Regions from separate parts of the Pararhizobium sp. DWP3-4 genome, predicted to be linked through region 1. Evidence: riboswitches for the same ligand, from Rfam matches in the RefSeq annotation. Region 1 holds a riboswitch; the other holds the start of a gene.
The links. Region 1 has a riboswitch for glycine ahead of ACP7E6_RS21285 (D-amino acid dehydrogenase). Riboswitches for the same ligand answer to the same signal wherever they lie in the genome.
Positions count from the first base shown of each region.

Region 1 (10,396 bases):
TGTTGACGACCGACCAATTTCGATCTGTTCGGGTCGGTGAAGATGTTTTGATGCCTGTTAGCGTTCCCAAGGTGTACGGAGACACCGAACCTTTATTTCGTTTGCCTGGCGACGCTCAGCACCCTGTGCCCTATCTTTCATACCGTCCGGAGTCTGGAATGGGGCGAATCGTATCAGCAGTGCATGCAGCTTCAACTAAGAGATGCCGGCTTAGACCGACGTTCACTTCACAACTGGCGAAGCTCTTGGTGACAATGGCCCTTGATGCTAGGGGGATGGCCTGGCTGCCAAAAAGCCTGGTTGACGATTACTTGGATACTGGGGCCTTGGTCCCCGCAGGCGACGCGTCATGGAATATTCCAATTGAAATACACCTTTTCAGGCCGCGAGCCAGGCAATCGATGGCCGCGGAGCAGTTCTGGGTTCACGTGAATTCCCTGGCCAAATGCGGAACGGATTGAGACTAAGGTCTAGCCCCCGCTCCGAGTATAGGAGCGGGATCAGCGAGCCTGCGCTCGGAAGTCGTCAGCGTGGCGCTTCTTCGAAAAAGTCGATCGGAAATTGAGCAATTCGAACTTATGCTAGAGGAGATCGAGGCCCCCCGTGCCAGAATGAGATGCGCTCCGGGAAAGCTCTTTGCCGCAGTTGGATGACACACCCTCCGCAAGCTAATTAGACATAGCTTAGCGAGCTAACTTAATCCCACCCTTGTGCTTCATCTTTAAAGGGAAATCTCCCCACGCGCTAAATGGTGCATTTCCCTGTGCGAACGGGTAAGCACTTAAAAGTGAGTTATGCCAGTTTCTTAAAGATATCCACAGCCAGATCGATATCAGCTTCACTAATATGACGATGCGTCACGCACCGCAAAAGGTTGACGCCCCAGGGCCTTACCCACAAGCCAGCGGTCTCGAGTTCTGAGCGCCATTGAAAACTGGTCCGTCCCGACCCTGAGACGTCAACCTGTACGATATTAGTCTGGGGCCGGGACGCTTTAAGCCCTGTCCTGCCATCATTTAAAGCCTCGCTCAGGCGACGGGCGTTCGTGTGGTCATGGATCAGACGTGCGCCCATGTTTAAAATGCCCTCCAAACCCGCGGCGGCGAGAATGCCAACTTGCCGCTGGGTGCCACCGAGCATCTTGCGCAAGGCTTTAGCACTTTTGATAGTTTCCCCACTGGCGACTAAGATCGCGCCGGCAGGGGCGCTCAGTCCTTTTGAGAGACACACGGATACGCTGTCTGCGTGTTTCGAGATCTCACTAGGCTCAACGTCTAGCGCGACGGCCGCATTGAATAGTCTTGCTCCGTCCAGATGGACCCGCACACCCTGTCCTTGACCAAGTTCGAACACCGTTCTCATATGCTCAAGCGGAAGCACTGTCCCGCCGGCATTGTTGTGAGAGGTTTCCATGCAGATCAACGCGGTTTTCAGTTTGTTGCGATTGTACACGACGGCGTCGGTGAGCAGATCTATGTCCATTGCACCATCCTCGCCCGCGATCGGTTCATAGAAAAGGCCAGAAAACGTCGCTGATCCACGTTCTGAAGTAAACATATGAGCGTTCGCTTCTATCAGAACCTGCTCGTTTCTTCCTGCTTGGCTGATGGCCGCCACAAGATTGGCCATTGTGCATGTTGGGAAGAACAAACCAGCTTCTTTTCCCAGGATATTGGCTGTGGTCGCTTCAAGACGCTGAACCGTTGGGTCCCCTTCCAAACCGTCGTCCCCTAAAGGTGCGCTTCGCATACTCGCATACATTTCTGCTGTAGGCCTCGTGACGGTGTCGCTCCGAAGGTCGATTTGGACTTCAGCAAGCGATGCGTTCGTTTCATTTGATTGGGAGGACTGCATTTTCGAAGCCTCTCAGTGTTGCAGTATTTTTGACAGGAAGAGGCGAGTGCGATCAGCGCGGGCGTCGAGATTGTCAAAGAATTCGTTTTTACCGCAGTCTTCGATTATTCGACCACCATCCATGAAGATGACCCGATCGGCTACCTTGCGGGCAAACCCCATTTCGTGAGTGACGACCATCATCGTCATTCCCTCTTTTGCAAGATCAGTCATCACGTCCAAAACTTCGGTCACCATTTCGGGATCGAGCGCGGATGTCGGCTCATCGAAAAGCATCGCGGTCGGGTCCATTGACAAAGCCCGGGCGATTGCGACGCGCTGTTGCTGGCCGCCGGATAATGTTGCTGGATATTTATCTTTGTGCGACGATAATCCCACCCGCTCGAGAAGTTTGAGGGCTCGCTGCCTTGCCTCGTCCCGACTTCTTTTCAAGACCTTGAGCTGAGCGAGGCATAGGTTTTCGAGAACGCTCAAATGCGGAAACAATTCAAAATGCTGAAATACCATGCCTGTGGTCGCACGAAGTTTTGGCAAATTGGTCTTCGGATCTCCAACGGATATATTGTTAACGATTATCTCGCCTTTTTGAAAAGGCTCCAGCGCGTTCACGGTCTTGATGAGCGTAGATTTTCCTGACCCTGATGGTCCGCAGACCACTACCACCTCACCCTTTTTGACAGAGACTGAGCAACTGTCTAACACTTGAAGGGAACCGTACCATTTACTTAGATTTGTGATTTCGATCATCTGTGAGTCTTTCATATTTGGTCAGCGGACCACCTGGACGCGTTTCTCCAACAGCTTGACTAACCGTGATGCCGAGAAGCAAATAATTAAGTAAACTGCTGCCACAAACAAGTACATCTCGGTCAGCCGGCCGTCTCTTTGGCCAATTTTAGATGCTGCACCAAGGAAGTCCGTTAGCGACAGAACGTAGACAAGTGATGTATCCTGGAAAAGTATAATTATCCGCGTGAAGAGCGACGGAAGCATATTCCGCGCGGCCTGGGGTAGCACGATATTCGTCATGATTTGTCTGTAATTGAGCCCAAGCGCCACCCCTGCAGATACCTGACCCCGCGAAATTGATTGGATGCCTGTTCGCATGATTTCGCAAAAATAAGCGGCCTCAAACAAAGTAAAACTGACGACTGCGGACCGAAAGGCGCCGACTTTAATAGGGCGGTCGGCTCCTACTATCCAAGCCCCGATGTAGGGCACCAGGAAGTAGAACCAAAAAATAACCAGCAGAAGTGGGATAGAACGCATCACATTCACGTAGATGCCGGCAGGCACTGAAAAAATTCTTAAGGGTGACAGCCGCATGATGGCGAGAAGAGTGCCAAGGGCTATTCCCATAATCGCCGAAAGCGCCGTTATGGAGAGTGTGAGCGCCATACCGGTTTTAAAAAGGTAGGGAAGGGCTCCAGCCAAAGAAGAAAAATCAAGTTCACTCATATCTGTCCACCTGATGAGAAGGCTATTTTGTGCCCGATGATCCAACTAAGCCGGGCACTGCGACGGCGCGTTCCAGCGTTCGCATCGCTGAAACAATTGTCCAATTTATCGTGAGATAGACCAACGTCGCCGCGGTAAAGGCTTCAAAAATATGGAAGCTGAATTCTTGCATTGATCGAGCTTCGCCGGTCAGTTCCAGCAGACCAATTGTCAACGCGACCGAGGAGTATTTAACAGTTCCGACCAGCTCGGAGGTCATGAGAGGGATAATGATCCTAAACGCTTCGGGAAGAATTATGTATTGATACACTTGAACTTCCGAGAGACCCAATGCAGTGCCGGCTTGCAACTGGCCTCTTGGCAGCGACTGAATACCCGCACGAACTTGTTCTGAAACGCGACTCGCACCGTAGAATCCAAGACAAAGAAAGGCCGGGAGCAACGAACTCCATGGCTGCGGCATTTGTTTCATTGCCAAACCCAGCCGCACAGGGAGCAACTCGGGAAGTACGAAATACCAAAGGAACATTTGGACCAGCAACGGAATGTTTCGGATGATTTCGACGTAAATTGTTCCCATAAGATTTAGACGGCGCGATCGCGCCGTCCTCATTACCCCTAGAATTGAGCCCAGGGTTAAGGCGAACAGAAATGAGCTTGCAGCCAATGCAAGCGTCCAACCAGCGCCCATCAGTATCGTCTCAAGATACGTATGAACGCCGTCTGGGGAAAGTTCGAAGAATACCTGCCAACTCCAGTCGTAATTCATTTCGAATGTCCCAATTCCTGATCTCTGTACGCCGGCCAAAAAAAGACTGGCAATCATTGATAATCGGCGGGATCGCCCGAATCCGTTGGATGCTTCAGCGCTTTTTTAAGCGCAGTGCTCATCGGATATTTGAGATTGATGTTCTTGGGTGGAATAGGTGTGTTGAAGTACTTCTCATAAAGCGTGGCAATCCTGCCGGTTTTCATCAGATCGATGACCGCGTCATCGACCACCTTCTTAAACTCTGGATCATCCTTAGGCTCAACAATCCCGTACGGCGCCAACTCCAGCCCTTTGGTGCTGATAACGAAAGCTCCCGGATCCTTCGATGACGCGACTGATGCGTAAGCCAGCCCGTCGTCATTTGCCGCTGCGGCGGCTCTTCCGCTTTCCACCATCAGAAAATTCTGGGCGATGTCATTTGTCGCCACAACCGTTATGCCGTAGTTATTTTTTGCATTCAATTCGGACACAGTCTTAAAGTTTTGACCTCCCGCCTGGGCGGCGATCGTCTTTCCGCGAAAGCTAGCCAGATCGTCTACATCCAGCCCACTCTCCTTGCGCGCAATCAGTACGATCTGCGCGACGAAGGTCGTGGGTGCGAATGATACAAAATCGTGCCGTTCAAGCTTGTTGGTCGTGTTCCCACATTCCAGATCGATCGTGCCATTAGAAATCAACGGAATTCGGGTAGCAGATGTCACAGGATTATATCGGATTTCGAGCTTATCTAATCCGAGCTTCATTTTGATCGCCGCCGCAACCTCCTGGCAGATTTCGACGGTGTAACCGACAGGCTTCTGATTTTCATCGAGAAATGCGAATGGCACCGACGTCTCTGGATGGCCAAGAGTTATGGCGCCGCTTTGCCGGATCTTTTCGAGACGGCCGCTGCCTTCGGCAAAAGCTGCGGTGCTTGATATGCCAACAGCTAGGACGACGGTGAATGCTGCATATAGTTTCATTTCAGTTCCCCTTTTTTCTATCAGGCTGCTCGCTGGCAATCCTAGATTTTTGGTAGTTGCTGATCCGCTGGGCGAGCTAATCTTGATTGCTTAGCCACGCTCCAACAGCGTTAAAATCGTCGAAGGTTGCAACTGTCTCGCCAAGCCGTAGGCCGACTTTTGTTTTTTCGGCTAACGCTGAATATTGATACATCGGCACCCTTCAATATCCACTATTGCTTGAGCATAAATTGATGCTTGTTGCGCATACTAGATTGGGCGCTTGCGATTCCACTCACCTTGCGGATAAATCTTACTTCGCCATCTTATTGAAAAAAAAGAGAAAGAAAGCATTGATCGTGGGCTCGCGTCGCCGCCAGAACGAAACCAATAGGTTCGCTTGTCTGCCGTAGCAGCACGATCTAGGCATCGGTCGGGATTGTTCATAGGGCTTAGCTGCAGTACAAAAAACTTGTTCGTAAGGCTATTTGGGAGAGACCGGCAAAGTCCGGCGCCGACGGAGCAACTACCCCGGAAACTCTCAGGCAAAAGGACCAAATTGGCGTCGAACATCTGGAGAGTGGCAAGCCAAAAGATTTGCCCACCGAAGGAGAAAGCCGGGCCGGTGAAAACGGTAAGCGCGGCCAACGACACAGGTGGAAAACATCTGGCGTGGCGCGTGTCGGATAAACTCTCAGGTTCCCTGACAGATGGGGTTTCGCGCCGTTTTATGCGGCGAAACCGCAATTTGATCCTGAGGACTCTTATTCATGACCAATATCGCAATTGTCGGTGCCGGTATCACCGGTGTCACGACCGCCTATACCCTTTCTCGTCACGGTTATAATGTTACAGTTTTTGATCGCAACCGGTATGCTGCTATGGAAACTTCATTTGCAAATGGAGGCCAGCTTTCGGTGTCCAATGCCGAAGTATGGAACAGCTGGTCGACCGTCTTCAAAGGCTTAAAGTGGATACTTAAGAAGGATGCGCCTCTCCTTATAAATCCCAAACCAACCTGGCATAAATATTCTTGGATGGCAGAATTTATCCTCAATATCTCAAACTACGAGAAGAATACGATCTTCACAGCTAAACTGGCTATCGAGGCGCGTAGGCGTATGTTCGAGATCGCGGAGGAAGAGAAGATCGATTTCGACCTGGAGAGACGGGGCATTCTCCATATCTATCGCTCCAAGCGCGCCTATCAGCACGCCTCTGAGGTCAATAAACTATTGGAGGTGGGCGGATTGGAGCGCAGGCCCGTAAACGTCGACGAAATATATGCCATCGAACCAACGCTAAGCGGTGCATTTTACGGTGGCTTCTTCACCCGATCTGATTCAACTGGTGACATTCACAAATTTACACGCGGACTTGCGGAAGCCTCCGTTCGGCGCGGCGTGCACTTTATCAACGACGCAGTTGTCGAAACGGTGAAGCATGGAGAAAAGAATCTCTCGGTTTGCTGGCGTCATGCATCGTCGCGGTATCCCGACCTAAACATCGACCATTTTGATGCTATCGTGATTTGTGCCGGCGTGGCCAGCCGTGGTTTCGCCGCACAGCTAGGCGACCGGGTGAATATCTATCCTGTCAAAGGATACTCCATCACCGTCAACCTTAGGGATAACAGTAGTCAGGCGTCTGCCCCTTGGGTCAGCTTGCTCGACGATGACGCAAAAATCGTCACCAGCAGGCTGGGATTAGGGCGCTTTCGTATTGCCGGAACTGCCGAGTACAATGGCGAAAACTTGGACATACGCAGCGACCGGATCAAACCACTTGTGGCATGGTGCCGCGATTGTTTTCCAGGTGTAGACACCTCAGATGTGGTCCCCTGGGCCGGCTTGCGGCCGATGATGCCAAATATGCTACCGCGCGTGGGCAGAGGCAATCGGCCCGGTGTCTTTTACAATACCGGCCATGGTCATTTGGGCTGGACTCTCTCGGCAGCGACAGCGGACATCCTCGTGAACTCTATTAACGACGTCTACGCGACCGTTCGCTAGCCGACCTTGAGACTGCTATTGAAGATAGCGACTAGGCTCACAGGGTGCCATTGACACTCGAGCAAGGCCTCGCTCGCCGGAAATGGTTGTCGCAGCTGAACCGCCACGAGATGGCCGACGTAGCCCTGGGTGGGTCGTTGACCTTCGACTTACCAGGCGAGCAAACGGCGGCCTGTAACCGATCCGAGGATAGAAACGATGATTATTGCGACATTATACCAAACAGCCACAAACGCGGCGCCGTCGTTTTTGCAAACGAAAGCATAAGCTGCCCCGCCTATTGTACCCGCGAGGAGCCCTGCCATTAACCCATCTCTACCCGGCCGTGTTGGAACGCCGCACTTTAAGACACACAAAATTGCCACAAGTACCGGGAGAGACAGCAAAACGATTGCGCCCACACAGCTAAGGACAGATACGGCGCTCACGCCCGGTGTCGGGAAGGCCGAGTTGTCCAATGCGATGCCCGCGGCCATCAGCGATAAACCGGGAACGAGCGCCATTACCCCAAGACGCCCAGTCCCCGGTTGGCCCGCTTGCCGAACGAGAAGCAAGGCTCCAGCAGCAAGCGCGACCATCACCACAAACTTGAAAAGGAACGGAGGTCTTGTAAGAATGCTGACGACCTCAAGATCGCTGCCAAAAATTAAAAATGCAAGCGCGATTGAAACGGCAAGCATCAGGAATGCGGCTGGTAGTAAAAGCTGCTCGAACGACAATTTGCGCTGATCGCTGCGCTGGGATGCTTCAATGACCATCTTTTTAATCAGGGCAGAGGTATCATCAGCGGTCTTCATATCTTCATCTTCTTTTATGGCGGGGAGCGAGGTGGCCAAAATCAGAGAGACGCTGCAACGCTCGATGTAGAGTGACACGAACGGCGCCTTCGCTAGTCTCCAGCCGTTCGGCTATCTCACGCACAGACCGTCCTTCGATCGTGAGAGATGAAACGACATCCCGTTGACCGGCTGAAAGGGTTTCGAATGCCCGTTCAATGTCGGGCATGTGACGGTCACTGTCCGGAGCTTGGATAATTTCGGCGACCTCATCCAGTGTAATCTCACAGTATAAGCGGGCTTCCCGGCTGCGCTTACGCACCGCGTCACCGACTTTGTAGCGCACGATTGCCTGCAACCACGGGATAAATGGCCGCTCGACATCCCAACGGTCGCGCATTATGTGAAGGCCCAGGAGTACCTCCTGGACAATATCCTCGGTCTGACTAGCGCTCATCCCAAGCCGCGAGAGTTTGCGATTTACAAGGCCGCGTAGTGTCCCACCGATCTCCTCAAGTAATCTCTCATAGGCTGCGGAATCGCCAAGGCGAGCTGCACGCATTGCCCCAGCCCATGTATTTTCGCGAAGGCTCATTCATTCGATTCACATTTAAAAGCCATCGTTAGATACTCACTCGCGCGCGCTTTTTGTTATCACAAAAGCGTGAAAATGTTGCGTTTGTAGGGCGAGGGCCGAACTAGCAAATGGAGCGTCTTGCTCCAAACGGAACGTTAAGGACAAACGTAATGAACATTTTCCACAGGACGGTAGTCGCTGCCGCCGCAATTTTGGCTTCTCTTTCGATTCCCGATCTCTCGGCGGCCGCCTCTTCGCCGCCGGTCAAGGCACTCAATGTCGTGCTGGTACACGGTGCCTATGCCGATGGCTCCAGTTGGTCCAAGGTAATACCGCTTTTGCAAAAAGCTGGACTTCACGTCACTTCAGTACAAAATCCCCTGACGTCATTTTCTGACGATGTGGCGGCAACCAAGCGCGCGCTCGACCTGCAAGACGGGCCAACAGTCCTTGTGGGCCATTCTTATGCGGGAATGGTTATAAGCGAGACTGGTATCGATCCCAAAGTCACTGCACTCGTCTACGTTGCGGCACGCGCACCGGACGCCGGTGAAGACTACCCGGCACTAACCGGCAGGTTCGCAGCACCGCCTGCAAGCAAGGGTCTAGTCCATAGCGGCGGTTTTGCCCAACTTAGCGAAGAGGCATTTGTCCACGACTTCGCAGGAGATCTTAGCCATAAAGACGCTATGGCACTATATGCGGTCCAGGGACGAATTTCGGACAAATTGTTTGCGACTAAGACCACGCAAGCCGCCTGGAAGACGAAGCCTAGTTGGTACGCCGTTTCAAAGAATGATCGTACGACAAATCCCGACCTCGAGAGATTTCTTGCCAAGCGCATGGACGCGACAACAGTCGAACTGAATTCCAGTCACGTGTCACTGATCTCACATCCACGCGAGATCGCCAACCTGATCCTTGCTGCCGCAGGCTATCCGGTCAAGCATTAAAAAAGGCCGGGCGGGAGGGCCCGGCATATGCGTGCTATCGGAAAAGATGATGCAAATGAAAGTTACCGGTTGCAATGAGGCCAGATGGTTCAGCAGCTTCAGTTTCGAACCGGTATATTCGAAAATCAAACAAACTCGGAAAAAACTGCCATGCCGTTTATATGGTGCTAATGTGGGTTCGTTGAAAAGCATTAGGGCGGTTCGCCACTAGCGCGCGAAATGTTGTTGGAACAGTGCCTCCATTCATGTGTGCCTAGTCGGAGGTTGCGTCTTAGCTTCAATCTCAAGGACTTGCTGCCAAAAGCTTCTTTAAGGAGGACGTTCGGCTTTATCATTATCGACTCCGCAGATGGTGGGGTTTCGTTTGGCGCACGCGAGAGATCGCGAAGTTGGGGTTTGAGTGCCAAACTAAAACTTTCAGGAGCGAACAGCACCTGGCCTGCAGGCCGGAGCGACTTTGATAGCGAACGTGCGTCTGGTTTGTCCTGCCGAGACAATATGAGTACAGCGGAAGGCCAAAAACGCTAGCGGATCACATTCGCTAAGCTATTCCCTCAAAGACGTACAATCGAGTTACCGACATTGATCAGCGGCAGCGCGAAGAGTACGATGAAAGTAGCAATCTTTCCACGCCCAAGCCGTAAAATCGCCTACTCCCGAACTCATCGATGCAATGTTTGCCACGGCGCCTCGCGCCTCCGTTTCCTCGGCTGAGATGTCGCGATTGTAGTTTACGACCTTGCGCAAAGCCATTCGATTGCGGTTCCGTATGATGGCCTCGAAGTTTACCGGGGCGCTTTTTCTCCGGCACCGGGGCCTGTACCTTGTCCTACGGGCCGGGTTCCGTCTTTAGCCCATCCAACTGCCTCTTGACGCCGCCAATCGGTCGCGTCTCGTAAAACTATAGCTGCACGCGTCATATGCGTTCGGTGCATCAATTTATGCGCGTTTTGCCGTAGTCTTTGATACTGCAAAAGCTATTTTGGAGGCTGATCCAGTAGCGACAAAGATCATGAACAATGGCCACAAAAACACTTTACGACAAGATCATCG
Region 1 is NZ_JAFCXF010000008.1:247,277-257,672, forward strand. Features, by position in the region: gene ACP7E6_RS21255 (LysR family transcriptional regulator) at 1-461, shown strand, start outside; gene ACP7E6_RS21260 (threonine aldolase family protein) at 793-1,854, opposite strand; gene ACP7E6_RS21265 (amino acid ABC transporter ATP-binding protein) at 1,867-2,601, opposite strand; gene ACP7E6_RS21270 (amino acid ABC transporter permease) at 2,623-3,312, opposite strand; gene ACP7E6_RS21275 (amino acid ABC transporter permease) at 3,335-4,081, opposite strand; gene ACP7E6_RS21280 (amino acid ABC transporter substrate-binding protein) at 4,135-5,046, opposite strand; glycine riboswitch at 5,505-5,592, shown strand; gene ACP7E6_RS21285 (D-amino acid dehydrogenase) at 5,796-7,037, shown strand; gene ACP7E6_RS21290 (NrsF family protein) at 7,187-7,912, opposite strand; gene ACP7E6_RS21295 (sigma-70 family RNA polymerase sigma factor) at 7,839-8,408, opposite strand; gene ACP7E6_RS21300 (alpha/beta fold hydrolase) at 8,561-9,343, shown strand; gene leuC (3-isopropylmalate dehydratase large subunit) at 10,363-10,396, shown strand, end outside.

Region 2 (10,396 bases), on a different contig from region 1:
GGCTTGCCGTCGCAGTTGCCGGCAACCGCGTCCCGGTTTTCGCAGGTACCGGCACGAACTGCACCGAAACAACGGTTGCGCGGACGGCAGAGGCGAAGAACATGGGGGCCACAGCGGCCTATGTGGTGACGCCTTACTACAGCAAGCCCGCTCAGGAAGGCCTGTTCCGCCACTATCAGGCGATCGCCAATCGGGTCGACCTGCCGCTCATCGTCGGCGTCTCACCGCAGCGAACGGCGATCGATATTTCTCCCCGTACGCTGGAACGGCTGGCAACGCTGCGGTCCGTCGTTGGAATTGCCGATGAAACGGGAGACATCGCCCGGCTTGCTGCAATTCCCGCGGCCCTGCGTCAAAGGTTCGCACTCTATTCCGGTCACGATCTGACGGCCATGCCCTTCACCCTCATGGGCGGCCGTGGCGTTATCTCGGCCGCCGCCAATCTGGTGCCGCGACTGACCGTTGCGCTGCATCAGGCGCTCGCCACCGGAAACCAGCAATCGGCGCAGAGCCTTCAGGAAAGGCTCAACCCGCTGTTTCAGGCACTGGAGCGCGAACCGAGCCCCGCTGCGATCAAATACGGTCTCAGTCTGCTCAGAGGCATCAGCGACGATGTCCGGCTGCCGCTGACGCCGATCGTCGCGGAAACCACTGCGGCGATCCGCATGGCACTGGCACCGGTGCTGTGCAAACCGGCGCCAGCGCGCCGGCAATTCCTATGAGATTTTAACAACAAACCCGCCGACCACGCATGGAACGGCAATGACAGAGTGCATATTTTCTTATGGCAATCAGTGCGTTACGGATTGCAAGTATCTCAACCGAAAGAGCAGGTCATGCAACCCTACGCCCGGCAAAATTCATCAGACAGGCAGGCAGCGGCGCCAATGACATCGGATCGCAGCAGCCTGTCCGGCGCCGTCATCCGCCTGGCTGCAGTCTTTGCCTGCGCCGGCACTATTCAGATTCTGGCAGGCTGGTTTCTGCGCTGAGGCGCGCAATCAGCACCACACCAGTAGCAAGCCACCATTAACAACACGAAGGTCTACAAGGATCATGGGCAGTCGATACCCCCTCACGAACACACATTCCGCAATGCCGCGTTTCACCGTCGGCTGCGATCATCACGGCTGGTGGGTCGTGCACGACCGGCTGGGCCGGGTTGGCGGATTGTTTGCCAGCGAAGCAGCGGCCCTGCACTTTGCCGATGAAGAAAGCAATCACGATGCGCGCGCGGTGTGCCGCGCACCGGCCGGCAAATGTGTCGAGTTTGACGATATATCGGCAACAACATCCGCAGCAACGCGGAATACCCCTGCGCGGCGCTACGCCTAAACCTTTGGGGCGCGCGCTTTCCCCGGCGGTCTGCGCCCCCTTTTTCCATCGGATGATCGATAAGATTTGCCTTAAATGCCAGCGCGCGATTTCACCGGGAGGAAACGGAGGCCGGGTTAAAAAGGATCGATTGCACATCCGAAGGAGTGCCCGGCACGGGCAGATCGTCCATGACCCTGGTCGTAACCATGTCAGCCAACACGGCGGCTTACGCGGCGCAAGCCATCAAGCCGTCCGCCCGCGTCAGCGGCGATGGTCCGACCGACGAGGCGATCACCCTGCTTTCGGCGCGGCCAAAGGATGACGCGGCAAACACCCACGCCTCGGTTGCTGCCCTTCGCAGCCCGACCGCGCTGTCGCTGATGCTGATGACGTCCAATAGCCGCCTGCCGCAGGGTACGCGCGGCGAAGCGGTCCGCCGCTACATGGAATTCGGCCCGGATGAGGTGGAATCCGATGAGAGCGACGAGGCATTACGCCCGGACGACGAAGCGGCAGACAACTAACCGAGCCAAACAGATGCTGGCCAAACGTAACGGCGCAGTTTCCTGCGCCGTCATGCGTCCCGCAAAAATCGGCAGGCTTTACTTGTGCTTTTGCGCTCCACCGGCGGCGTTGCCGACGGAAAGCACGTAATCGACCTTGCCAGCCTTTTCGAAGGTCAGCGTCACCGGAATGCTGTCACCCTCGGCGAACGGCTTTTTCACACCAAAGAACATCAGGTGCAAGCCACCGCTTTGAAGCGTGACGGTTTCGCCAGCTGGAAGAGCAATGCCGCTCTCCAGCTTGCGCATCTTCATCACGTCGTTCTGCATCGTCATCTCATGCAACTCGACACGGCCCGCAGCCGGGCTCTCGACCGAAAGCAACACATCGTCTTCGCCACCGTCGTTCTTGATGATGAAGCCGCCGCCGCCAACTTTTGCGCCCGGCAACATCGCCTTGACCGCACCGCCGGAAATTTCCAGCGATCCGGCCTTGACCGGCGCGCCATCGGTTGCGCCCATGCCAGCCATCGCCGCCATGTCATGATGATCGTGGCCGCCGGCTTGGGCAGGCGTCACCATCACTGTCGGCGCCGGGTGCTCCAGCGAATGGGCGCTCTGGCCCTCAGCGGCAATCTCGTCCCAGACAACCTTGCCGGATGTGCCGCAGATCTGCGTCACCGGAAAGGCGATCTGCGTGTCCTTGTCGAATCCCGAGATTTTGCCGCTGATCACGAAGGTGTCATAAAAATCGTCGGACAGGTTGCCGTTCTTCCAGCGAATTTCCAGCGGGCCGGACGTGACCGTCTTTCCGTGATTATCATAGCTCTTCTGGTAATCGCCCTTGACGATCTCCAGCTCCCAGCCGGCCTTGGGCTGCGGCTTGGCGAAGACGAAGCCTTCCGGCAGTTTGACCTGCACCTCGGTGGTGGCCTTGCCATCGCAGCCATGCGGGATCTGCAGCACGGCTTTGAAACTGCTTTCGGAGGCGACTTCATCGGTCTCGAAAGAAGCATGGGCATGCGCCGATACGGCAGCCCCTAGCGAAAGTGCGAGTGCAAGCAGTGTGGTCCTGGTCTGTGTCATCGATCTGTCTCCGGCCGGAGCCTGCACGCACGGCAGGACGGTCAATGCCGCTTAGGGCGGCTCAATACTTTGAATATTATGGAAAATCGCCGAGGCGAAGCTGTCAGAGCGGGAGCGGAGGTGCGCGCGATTGCGGCAGGAGGCGCGGATGCGCAACGAAAACGTTGGGGAAATCCGGCTTGCTGTCTGAAAGTGCGGCAACGCGGATAATCAGATAGCCGTCGCCTGGGGGCGATGGCAGGGCAATGGTAGCCGACAACCGGCAATAATCGCAAACCGGCGATAAGGCTTCGTGCGAAGAGCCGTGGCTTTTTCCCTCGGTGCCGTCAAGCCCGAAGCAGATATCGCCGATGGTACCGTCCGGCAGCATATAGTCTGCCGCCATGGCCGGGGTGATCTGGCGGGCGAAGGCCGGCTGATGGGCAAACGACAAAAACAGCAGCGCCAGCGCTGAAAGCACCCGCATCGTCATCTGCCACTGTCGCCCGGCTACCGCCATCGATCATCCTCGTCTCGTGGGATTGCGTTATCGCCTTGCCGGTGAAAAAGCAAAGGACGATTTTCTGTTCTGTCCGCTACTCCGAAACAGGCACGACAAAAATCTGTTTGGGCGCGACATTTTGCGCTTGCCAAGCCGCCGGCATCGCCGTTATCTGAAATCGATCTTGTTGGGAGAATCCGGTTGATACCGGTGCCGAAGGAGCAACCGCCCCGGAAACTCTCAGGCCAAAGGACCAGCAAGGTGCCGGTAGGACTCTGGAGAGAAGCATTTCCGCTCGCCGAAGGGATAACAATCTCAGGCAAAGGGACAGAGGGGGCTCGAGGAAACGTCGCAGAACATGCGCCGTGGAGATGAGCCGGCGCGTGACGCCAGACCTGGAGGCCGGACTTGAACGAACATTCCCCACTGAAACAGACACCGCTGCATGCGCTGCACGTGTCTCTTGGCGCCCGCATGGTGCCGTTTGCCGGCTACGACATGCCCGTGCAATATCCTGCCGGCGTCATGAAGGAGCATTTGCACACCCGCTCCTCCGCCGGCCTTTTCGATGTCTCGCATATGGGACAGGTAATCCTGCGTCCGAAATCCGGCCGGATTGAAGATGCAGCACTGGCGCTGGAAAAACTGGTGCCCGTCGATCTGCTCGGCCTCGCCGACGGACGCCAGCGCTACGGACTATTTACCGACGACAACGGCAATATCCTCGACGACCTGATGATCGCCAATCGCGGTGATCACCTCTTCCTCGTCGTCAATGCGTCCTGCAAGGATGCCGATTTCGCCCATCTCGAACAGCATCTCGGCGACATATGCGAACTGACCCTGCTCGACGACCGCGCGCTGATCGCGCTGCAGGGACCGCGCGCCGAATGCGTGCTTGCCGAACTCTGGGCCGACATCGCCACCATGCGCTTCATGGACGTGGCGGAGGCGGCATTGCACGACGTGCCCTGCATCATTTCTCGCTCGGGCTATACCGGCGAAGACGGCTTTGAAATCTCCATCCCGGCTGCCTCGGCTGAGGATGTGACGCGCAGGATCCTCGAACATCCCGACGTCATGCCGATCGGCCTTGGCGCACGCGATTCGCTGCGTCTCGAGGCTGGCCTGTGTCTCTATGGCAATGATATCGACACCACCACCACCCCGGTCGAAGCAGGCCTGGAATGGGCGATGCAGAAGGCACGCCGCGCCGGCGGTTCCCGCGCAGGCGGTTTTCCAGGTGCCGAGGTCATTTTGCGCCAGTTCGCCGAAGGTGCGAGCCGCCGCCGCGTCGGCCTGAAGCCGGAAGGCAAGGCCCCGGTGCGCGGTGGAGCGCCGCTGTTTGCCGATTCCGAAGGCAAGGTACCGGTCGGCACTGTTACCTCCGGCGGCTTTGGCCCAAGCGCCGACCACCCCGTCGCCATGGGCTATGTCGATACGGCCCACACCGCCAGTGGCACAAAGCTTTTCGCGGAGGTGCGCGGTAAATACCTGCCGATCGCCGTCTCCGCCCTTCCCTTCGTCACCCCGACCTACAAACGCTGATCAGGAGCTGAACCCATGCTGAAATTTACCGATGAACACGAATGGCTGAAAATCGAGGGTGATATCGCAACGGTCGGCATTACCGCCCATGCGGCCGAACAGCTCGGCGACCTCGTCTTCGTGGAACTGCCGGAAGCCGGTACTGCACTTGACAAGGGCGCCACCGCCGCCACCGTCGAATCCGTCAAGGCAGCCTCCGACGTCTATTGTCCACTTGACGGCGAGATCGTCGAGAGCAACCAGGCCATCGTCGATGACCCGGCCCTGGTCAACAGCGACCCGCAGGGCGCCGGCTGGTTCTTCAAGCTGAAACTGTCCGATCCGTCGGCCGTCAACGCCCTTCTGGACGAGGCCGCCTACAAGGAGCTGATCGCCTGATGAGCATGCCGAAGGATTTCACCTTTACTGACTACAAGCCGTACGACTTCGCCAACCGGCGTCATATCGGCCCCTCGCCCGATGAAATGACGGCGATGCTCAAGGTCATCGGCTATCCCAGCCTCGATGCCATGATCGACGACACCGTTCCGCCGTCGATCCGCCAGAAGGCCCCGCTTGCCTGGGGCGCTGCGATGACCGAGCGCGAGGCGCTCGACAAGATGCGCGAAACGGCAAACCTCAACAAGAAGCTCGTGTCGCTGATCGGGCAGGGCTACTATGGCACGATCACGCCTCCGGTCATTCAGCGCAACATCCTGGAAAATCCCGCCTGGTACACCGCCTATACGCCCTATCAGCCGGAAATCAGCCAGGGCCGTCTCGAGGCTCTGCTCAACTATCAGACGATGGTCTGCGACCTCACTGGTCTTGACGTTGCCAATGCCTCGCTGCTCGACGAGGCAACCGCTGCCGCCGAAGCCATGGCCATGGCCGAGCGCGTGGCAAAGTCTAAGGCCAAGGCTTTTTTCGTCGATGAAGGTTGCCACCCGCAGACCATCGCACTTCTGAAGACCCGCGCCGAACCGCTCGGCTGGTCAATCGTCATCGGCAACCCGTTTACCGATCTCGACCCGGTCGACGTTTTTGGGGCGATCTTCCAGTATCCGGGCACCTATGGCCACGTTCACGACTTCACCGGCCTGATTGCCCGCCTGCACCAGACGGGTGCGATCGCTACCGTCGCTGCCGATCCGCTGGCGCTGGCGCTGTTGAAATCGCCCGGCGAAATGGGCGCCGACATCGCCATCGGCTGCACCCAGCGTTTTGGCGTTCCCGTCGGTTACGGTGGCCCGCATGCGGCCTACATGGCCGTCAAGGACGCCTACAAGCGCTCGATGCCCGGCCGTCTGGTCGGCGTCTCGCAGGATAGCCGCGGCAATCGCGCCTACCGCCTGTCGCTGCAGACCCGCGAGCAGCATATCCGCCGCGAAAAGGCGACGTCGAACATCTGCACCGCGCAGGTCTTACTAGCCGTCATGGCCTCGATGTATGCCGTCTTCCACGGCCCAAAAGGCATCAAGGCCATCGCCCAGAGCGTCCACCAAAAGGCCGTCCTTTTGGCGCTTGGCCTCGAAAAGCTTGGCTACACGGTCGAGCCGGACGTGTTCTTCGACACGGTCACCGTCGATGTCGGCAAGCTGCAGGGCATCATCCTGAAGACGGCCGTGGCAGAAGAAGTCAACCTTCGCCGCATCGGCACCACCAAGATCGGCATCAGCCTCGACGAGCGCTCGCGGCCGGTGACGCTGGAAGCCGTCTGGCGGGCGTTTGGTGGCGATTTCCAGGTCGAGGATTTCGAAGCAGGTTATCGCCTGCCCGAAACCCTGTTGCGGACCAGCGAATATCTGACGCATCCGATCTTCCACATGAACCGTGCGGAAAGCGAGATGACCCGCTATATCCGCCGGCTGTCGGACCGGGATCTGGCACTCGACCGCTCGATGATCCCGCTCGGTTCCTGCACGATGAAGCTGAACGCGACAGCCGAAATGCTGCCGATCACCTGGCCGGAATTTTCTGAAATCCATCCCTTCGTGCCGGCCGACCAGGCTGAAGGTTATCGTCACATGATCACCGATCTGTCGCAGAAGCTCTGCCAGATTACCGGTTATGATGCGGTTTCCATGCAGCCCAATTCGGGCGCGCAGGGCGAGTATGCCGGACTTCTGACCATTCGCGCCTATCACCGCGCCAATGGCAACGGCCATCGCGATGTCTGCCTGATCCCGACCTCCGCGCATGGCACCAATCCGGCCTCCGCCCAGATGGTCGGCATGAAGGTCGTCGTCATCAAGGTCAGCGACAACGGCGATATCGACATGGACGATTTCCGTGCAAAAGCAGAGCAGTATGCGGAAAACCTCTCGTGCTGCATGATCACCTATCCGTCGACACACGGTGTGTTCGAGGAGAATGTCCGCGAAGTCTGTGAGATCGTTCACAAGCATGGCGGCCAGGTCTATCTCGACGGCGCCAACATGAACGCCATGGTCGGGCTTGCGCGTCCCGGCGACATCGGCTCCGATGTCAGCCATCTCAACCTGCACAAGACCTTCTGCATTCCGCACGGCGGCGGTGGTCCGGGCATGGGGCCGATCGGCGTCAAGGCGCATCTCGCCCCTTTCCTGCCCGGCCATCCGGAAACCGATGGCGGCGAAGGTGCCGTGTCGGCTGCTCCGTTCGGCTCGGCCTCGATCCTGCCGATCTCCTGGAGCTACTGCCTGATGATGGGCGGCGAAGGCCTGACGCAGGCGACCAAGGTGGCGATCCTCAACGCCAACTACATCGCCGCCCGGCTGAAGGGCGCCTATGACGTGCTCTACAAGTCGGCCAAGGGACGCGTGGCGCATGAGTGCATCATCGATACCCGTCCGCTGGTCGACAGCGCCGGCGTCACCGTCGACGACGTCGCCAAGCGGCTGATCGACTGCGGCTTCCATGCTCCGACCATGAGCTGGCCGGTCGCCGGCACGCTGATGATCGAGCCGACGGAATCGGAAACCAAGGCCGAAATCGACCGTTTCTGCGATGCCATGCTCGCCATCCGCGCCGAAGCGCAGGCGATCGAAGACGGTAAGATGGACCGGGTGAACAATCCGCTGAAGAATGCCCCGCACACGGTCGAGGACCTGGTCGGCGAGTGGGATCGCCCCTATTCGCGCGAACAGGCCTGCTACCCGCCAGGAGCGTTCCGTGTCGACAAATACTGGTCACCGGTCAACCGCGTCGACAATGTCTTTGGCGACCGCAACCTCGTCTGCACCTGCCCGCCGCTGGAAGATTATGCCGAGGCGGCAGAGTAATTTCCAAACTCGAAAGGGGCGCTCGATGCGCCCCTTTTTTTTATTACTGCGCGATGCGAGCGAACGTCCACCCGCGTCTTTACTTTCCGCCAGATTGCCTCGGCTCAGGGAGCGTCACCACGAACCGTGCGCCTTGTGTGAACGCCGTATCAAGCGAAATGGAGCCGCCGTGGCTCTCGGCGATCCGTTTTGCCAGCGCCAGTCCGATACCCGTGCCGGGATAAACAGATTCATCCCGGTGCAGGCGCTGGAACACGTCGAAAATCTTCCTGGAAAACCGCGGATCGACGCCGATGCCATTGTCTTCGAAAATCACCCGGACCGCACCTTCATCCGTTTCGGCATAGATCCGGATGACCGGTTGCACGTCCTCCCGGCGGTACTTGATGGCATTGCCGATCAGGTTCTGGCAAAGCCGCTTCAACAGTTCGGGGTCGCCTTTGATCTGCGGCAGAGCCGAAACTTTGATGCTCGCTCCGGCCTCCTGAATGAAGCTGTCGAGATTGAGGATCGTGTCGGAAATCACATCGCTCATCGAGACGATTTGCCAGCTACCGATTTCGTCGGCAATCTGGGCGTAGTCGAGCAGGCTGTCGATCAGCTGGTCCATCCGCCGCGCACTCTGGCGCAGATGGCCGGCATAAACGGGCAGTTCATCGTGATTGCCGCCGGCCACATCCTCGACGATCATGTCCGAAAACATCGACATGTGCCGCAGCGGCGCTTTCAAGTCATGCGACACCGTGCCGGTAAACTGATTGAGCGCCTCATTCTTGCGCTGCAACTCGGCAGTCTGTTGGGCGATGCGCTGCTGCTGCTGTTTCAATTCGGTTATATCGCGTCCGACCGTGACATATTCCGCCAGTTCGCCGCCATCGAAGACGGCGATATTCGACCAGAATAGCCAGAGATCGCTGCCATCGGACAGTTTGCGATATTGTTCTCGCGTGGCGAGCGGCGTCTGGACCGAAAGGCTTTTCAGCGTGGTGACCAGGCTTTTGCGGTCCGTTACCGGAACGTAATCTCGAAGCAATTGTCCGATCAGATCCGTGGCCGGCATGCCAACCAACCGCGCATACCGGTCATTGACGAATGTGTAGCGGAGATCGCCGGAGATACGGCAGATGAAGTCGGGAATATTCTGCACGAGCGTATAATATTCCAGCCGTTGCCGATCGAGCGCGATCTCGGCCCGCTTCAAATCGGTGACATCGATGCGCAGCGCAACGGTATTGCCATCCTGTGTCTTCAGATCCTCGATACGCAACCAGCGTCCGTCGCCATATTCAAAGATCTGGTTGTCGCCGCCGGGATTGCGGAACGCCCGCATGCGCCCCTCAAGCCAGGCCTTCGCCTGCGGCGATCCGACGGGGGCGTTGGGGTAATATCCCACCTCGTAGACGGCAAGCATGATCTCTTCGGCGGTCATGCCGATTTTCAAGCGCGGTCCGGCCGCGCCGCAGATTCGTTTATAAGCGTCGTTGTAGACGATGATCCGTTCATCTGCATCGAAGATCGCAAACCCCTCCGGAATGGCCTGCAGTGCAGTGTCGAGAATTTCGCCGGCTTTCCGGCGCTCGCGGTCAAGCTCGAGATAGTCGGAGATATCATGAACGACACCGGCGAAACCTAACTCCGTACCGTCCGCATCGGCTACCGGCGTTACCCGGATCCGTGCCGTAAACACCGAGCCATCGCGGCGGCGGTAGCGGTGGATACCCTCGGAAAATTGTGTGTTTCCCGGTTTCGCCGCGTTCTGGAAAACAGCGGCTTCAAAGTCCTGGTCGCTGGCATAGAGCATCTGCATAGACCCACCGATCATGTCATCAGCAGCATAGCCGAATTGCTCGACCGTGGCAGCATTGACAGACAGAACAACGCGGTCGGCATCGACAAAGATGACGGGAGAAGGAAAAACCTCATAGATCGCTTGAACGAAATCTTTCTGCGCCGCGGTCATGGTTACTCGGTCACGCTCCGCCCCCTACACACAAGGGCATAAAAACAGAAAAAGAGACTGGCGCAAACCAGTCTCTTTGCGAATTCCCGATAGAGCGCCGGACCACGGCGAGAAGATGCTTAGCTGGCGCGAACCACCGCGTCGCCCTTTGCTGCCAGCGCAGCCAGATCGGCGGGCTTCAGTTCGACGGATTCGCCGCAGCCGCATGCCGATGTCTGGTTCGGGTTGTTGAAGGTGAAGCCCGAGCGCAATGTCGTCA
Region 2 is NZ_JAFCXF010000001.1:997,639-1,008,034, reverse strand. Features, by position in the region: gene dapA (4-hydroxy-tetrahydrodipicolinate synthase) at 1-722, shown strand, start outside; gene ACP7E6_RS04750 (hypothetical protein) at 1,096-1,335, shown strand; gene ACP7E6_RS04745 (hypothetical protein) at 1,506-1,841, shown strand; gene ACP7E6_RS04740 (DUF1775 domain-containing protein) at 1,920-2,906, opposite strand; gene ACP7E6_RS04735 (hypothetical protein) at 3,010-3,405, opposite strand; glycine riboswitch at 3,566-3,653, shown strand; gene gcvT (glycine cleavage system aminomethyltransferase GcvT) at 3,796-4,935, shown strand; gene gcvH (glycine cleavage system protein GcvH) at 4,951-5,313, shown strand; gene gcvP (aminomethyl-transferring glycine dehydrogenase) at 5,313-8,177, shown strand; gene ACP7E6_RS04715 (PAS domain S-box protein) at 8,257-10,137, opposite strand; gene sufA (Fe-S cluster assembly scaffold SufA) at 10,257-10,396, opposite strand, start outside.
Region 2: it holds a riboswitch for glycine, as region 1 does, so the genes downstream of both, gcvT (glycine cleavage system aminomethyltransferase GcvT) here and ACP7E6_RS21285 (D-amino acid dehydrogenase) in region 1, are expected to answer to the same signal.